2 regions of the Virgibacillus alimentarius genome follow, and region 2 is predicted to be linked to the other one. Evidence: riboswitches for the same ligand, from Rfam matches in the RefSeq annotation. Region 2 holds a riboswitch; the other holds the start of a gene.
The links. A riboswitch is a leader RNA that binds a small molecule or an ion and turns the genes downstream of it on or off. The one in region 2 is predicted to bind glycine.
Positions count from the first base shown of each region.

Region 1: another riboswitch for glycine. It lies ahead of gcvT (glycine cleavage system aminomethyltransferase GcvT); the one in region 2 lies ahead of glyA (serine hydroxymethyltransferase).

Region 1 covers NZ_JAGIKX010000002.1:11,070-13,483, reverse strand. The annotation lists gene J2Z81_RS02140 (DEAD/DEAH box helicase) at 1-482, opposite strand, end outside; glycine riboswitch at 650-769, shown strand; gene gcvT (glycine cleavage system aminomethyltransferase GcvT) at 936-2,045, shown strand; gene gcvPA (aminomethyl-transferring glycine dehydrogenase subunit GcvPA) at 2,061-2,414, shown strand, end outside.
Region 2 covers NZ_JAGIKX010000004.1:99,731-102,144, forward strand. The annotation lists gene lpdA (dihydrolipoyl dehydrogenase) at 1-146, opposite strand, end outside; gene glyA (serine hydroxymethyltransferase) at 297-1,547, opposite strand; glycine riboswitch at 1,773-1,874, opposite strand; gene J2Z81_RS04755 (5'-deoxyadenosine deaminase) at 1,972-2,414, opposite strand, start outside.

The DNA.
Region 1 (2,414 bases), on a different contig from region 2:
TGAGGGGGACGCTTTGCTGTATCAATTGATGAAATAATAATATTACACTGCTCCCATGAATAATTTTTTCTATGTGCCACAGCTGGGATAAAAAACTTTTCATTCAGTTCAGTAACCCACTGATTTACTAAGGAAGCAGGCACTAATATAAGAGCTTTTTTTACCAAACCTCTTATCATATATTCTTTTAAAATTAATCCAGCTTCAATCGTCTTTCCTAATCCAACCTCATCGGCTAAAATTGCCCTTCCGTTCATTTGTTCGATAGCTTGTTTAGCTGACTCAATTTGATGAGGCATAAACTCCATATGCGGGAGGTATTCCAGAGCCCTTAAACCATTGAATTCTGGAGTTATCGTTGTTAGTTCCGCCTGATATGCCATTTGAAAGAGATCCCAGTTTGAAAAAGGACCTTCTTTCTCTAAAGTTGTCTCCAAATCATCTATAAAAGTAAAATCTTTTTGAATATGAATTTGCTCCATAATATACTCCCTTATCAATAGAAATAATTACTTTTGCTAAAATCAAAAAAATCGATTATTTAATATGATTTTTTTGTTTTATGTGGTATAATGCACTTGAAAACAGATTTCAATGATTGATACATAGTATAACCAACTATTTCTTTTTTCATAAAGTAAATAAGCGAATGAATACAAGGGGAGAGCTTACTGTCAGGAATTCATTTAATTTTTCCAACATTCTTACAGTAACGCCGAAGGAGCAAGCAATTAGCGAATCTCTCAGGTAAAAAGACTCTTGTAGGACGCGGTCTCTGGAGAGTGTTCACATTGTGTGGACCACCCACGAAGCAAATGTTTGTTTTGAGTCTTCTGTTTTCAAGACAAATGTGCAACTTTCTGGTTGAAGGACAGAGGTTTCCTGTATTATCAGTGAAATCTCTATTTTTTTATGTCAAAAAAGGAGTGGATAAAATGAGTGAATTAAAGCGAACCCCTTTATACCCTGAATATGAAAAATCTGGGGCAAAGACAATTGACTTTGGCGGATGGGATTTACCTGTTCAATTTTCAGGTATAAAACACGAACATAATGTCACACGAACAAAAGCAGGATTGTTTGATGTATCTCATATGGGAGAGATAGCGATTAAAGGCCCAAAAAGTTTAGATTTCCTGCAAAAAGTTGTAACAAATGATGTTTCTAAACTAGTGCCGAAACGTGCCCAGTACACTTTTATGTGTTATGAGGACGGGGGTACTGTGGACGATTTTCTTATTTATATGTTAGAAGAAAATAACTATTTACTAGTTGTTAATGCAGCAAACACAGAAAAAGATTATGACTGGCTAATCAAACAAAATAACTATAATAATGACGAGTTGATTATTGAAGATGTATCTAAGAACTATGTTCAGTTAGCTTTACAAGGTCCAAAAGCTGAAGAAATCCTGCAAACTTTAACTGATACAAATTTAAGTGAAATTAAGTTTTTCCGCTTTGAAAATCCTGTTTATTTTTCTTCTTTGGAAGCAGGAGCAATTGTTTCACGTACTGGTTATACAGGTGAAGATGGATTTGAGATTTATATTGATCAACATAGCGGCCGTGATTTCTGGAACTTAATCTTACAAGCTGGAAAAGATAAAGGATTAGAACCAATAGGATTAGGTGCAAGAGATACACTACGATTTGAAGTAAATTTACCTTTATATGGTCAGGAACTTTCAAGGGATATTTCCCCAATAGAAGCTGGGTTGAAATTTGCAGTAAAAGTAAATAAACCAGTCGATTTTATAGGAAAAGAAGCGTTGAAAAAACAAATAGAAGAAGGGACAAATCGAAAGCTGATTGGGATTGAAATGATTGATAAAGGTATCCCTCGTACTGGATATGAGGTCTACTATAATAATGAAAAAATAGGTTACATTACATCTGGAACCCAATCACCTTCCTTGCAAAAAAATATTGGATTAGCTTTAGTAAATTCTGAATTTACTGAAGAGGGGACAGAACTTGTTGTTCAAGTACGTAAGCGAAAATTAAAAGCCGTTGTCATTAAAACACCTTTTTATAAGAAATAGGGGGAGGATTTTAGTATGGATTTCCGATATTTACCAATGACCGAAACAGATAAAAAAGAGATGTTAGAAACAGTAGGCGTACAATCAACTGATGAGTTATTTTCTGATATTCCAGAGGATGTTCGTTTCAACGGGGAATTAAATTTAAAACAGCCAACTAGTGAAGCTGAGCTTAAAAATGAACTTACAGCAATGGCAAATAAAAATACGAATGTAAAACAATATACTTCTTTCTTAGGGGCTGGAGTTTACGATCACTTTATTCCTTCTGTAGTTGATCATGTTATTTCAAGATCCGAATTTTACACAGCTTATACACCATATCAACCAGAAGTGTCTCAAGGGGAATTGCAAGCAATCTTTGAATTT
Region 2 (2,414 bases):
GGAATACAGCCTGCATGCAGACAAGTTCCTCCCAGTTTTCCTTTTTCAACGACTGCAGCTTTTAAGCCTAATTGCGAAGCACGAATCGCTGACACATATCCCCCCGTACCTCCACCAATGACCACTACATCGTAACCCTGTTCCATCATTTATCTCTCCTCTTCCGCTAACCCCGTACTTGATTCCATCTATTCAAGGATATTTATTGGAATATTCCGTAAATTGTAAGGTTTCGTATGACACGTGGCATAAATGGATGGCCCCTTGCTTGGGCCATCCATTTATGCCTTACTTTTTTACACCTTTACTAAATCATGATGTAATGGATATGCCTCACAAATTGCGCTTGTCACCTCTTTGGAACTCGCAATCATTTCAGCATTTCCTTTGCTCTTAAGGACGTCCGCGATCACTTTAGCAATCTGAACCATCTCTTCTTTCCGCATTCCACGTGTCGTAAGAGCCGCTGTTCCAATACGTACACCACTTGTTACAAACGGGCTTTCCGGATCAAATGGAATCGTATTTTTATTAACCGTAATTCCCGCTTTCTCAAGCAATGCTTCTGCATCTTTTCCAGTTAAATCCCACGGACGCAAATCGAGCAAAATCAAATGATTGTCGGTTCCGCCAGTTACTAAAGATGCTCCATGCTTCATCAATTCCTCACCTAGCGTTTTTGCGTTTTCCACGACTTGTTTCGAGTAATCTTTAAAAGCTGGATTTAGCGCTTCTTTAAAAGCAACTGCTTTAGCAGCAATAATATGCATTAAAGGACCGCCCTGGATGCCTGGAAACACCGATTTATTCATTTTCTTTATCGTATCTTCATCATTTGATAAAATGATTCCACCACGCGGACCGCGTAATGTTTTATGTGTTGTACTTGTAACCACATCCGCATATGGAATCGGGGAAGGATGAATCCCTGCAGCTACAAGACCGGCAATATGTGCCATATCAACCATCAATTTGGCACCAACCTGATCTGCTATTTCGCGAAACTTTTTAAAGTCGATGGTTCTTGGGTACGCACTTGTACCTGCAATGATTAATTTTGGTTTTTCCCTTTTTGCAATTTTTTCAAGCGCTTCATAATCAATCAGTTGGGTATCTTTATCCACACCGTAAGAAACAACTTCAAACCATTTTCCAGATACACTTACCGGACTTCCATGTGTCAGATGCCCCCCGTGAGATAGGTTCATTCCCATGATTTTATCGCCAGGCTCAAGCAAAGCAAAGAAGGCTGCAAAATTTGCCTGTGCACCCGAGTGGGATTGCACATTTGCATATTTCACGTCAAATAGTTCCTTCAATCGGTCAATTGCTGCTTGTTCTGCAACATCAACATATTCACATCCTCCGTAATACCTTTTCCCAGGATAGCCTTCTGCATATTTGTTTGTCATCACACTGCCCATTGCCTCAAGTACATCTTGACTTACAAAGTTCTCCGATGCAATTAACTCCAGTGTCTCCAATTGTCGTTGTTGCTCCTGCTTGATTGCCTCAAAGATGGTGGCATCGTTTTTCTGTAAACTCATAAGAAATCCTCCTCCTATTTTTTAAAGTCCATCTTTAATCATTGGAATTTTCACTCTTTTTATACCCTTCCCATCCTTCTCGCTTTCTGCTTATCAAAAAGAACATAAAAAGGACAGAGAAGGGTAAAAGATCTCCCTTCTCTGTCCTTTCACCTGAAAGTTTAACTCTATCATTTGATAAAGCCTTCCCCTTTGGTGGCGTTTCATACGCGCTCTCCAGAGATGCGTCTTATTGTGGTTCTTCTACCTGAGAGATTTGTTCCAAGGGAATTTTTTGGAACTTGCTCCTTCGGTGGCTTTCACTTAGCACTCTCCCACAATCGTTAACCGCTTTTTGTTTATCATAATCAAAAGATGGATGATTGTCAAACACTAATGTGAATTTTCTTAGAACTTTGATTGGATCGATTTTCAAATTTTCCATTTACACTTTAGCAATCGTTGGAAGCCGTTTTGTGAGTCTTTCAATCGATTTATCTGCTTCACGCAGTACAATATCTTTATCTACCGTCTTAACAATGCCCTTATCCATCACCATTTTTCCATCAATGATCGTTGTTTCTACATCTGCTCTTGTTGCAGCATACACGATTCTTGAAATTGGATCTACGTTGGAGGAAGGGTATGTGTGAAATTGATTTAAATCCAGAATGGCTAAGTCTGCTTTTTTACCAACTTCAAGACTTCCAATTTCATCATCAAGACCTACTGCCTCAGCTCCCCCAATTGTAGCCATGCGGAAAACCATTCTGGCACCCATAGCAGTTGGACCATGCTCTGGTTTTTGTATGATGGAAGCTAATCGCATTTCATTAAACATATCCAGATTATTATTACAAGGTGCACCGTCTGCTCCCAGGCTGACAC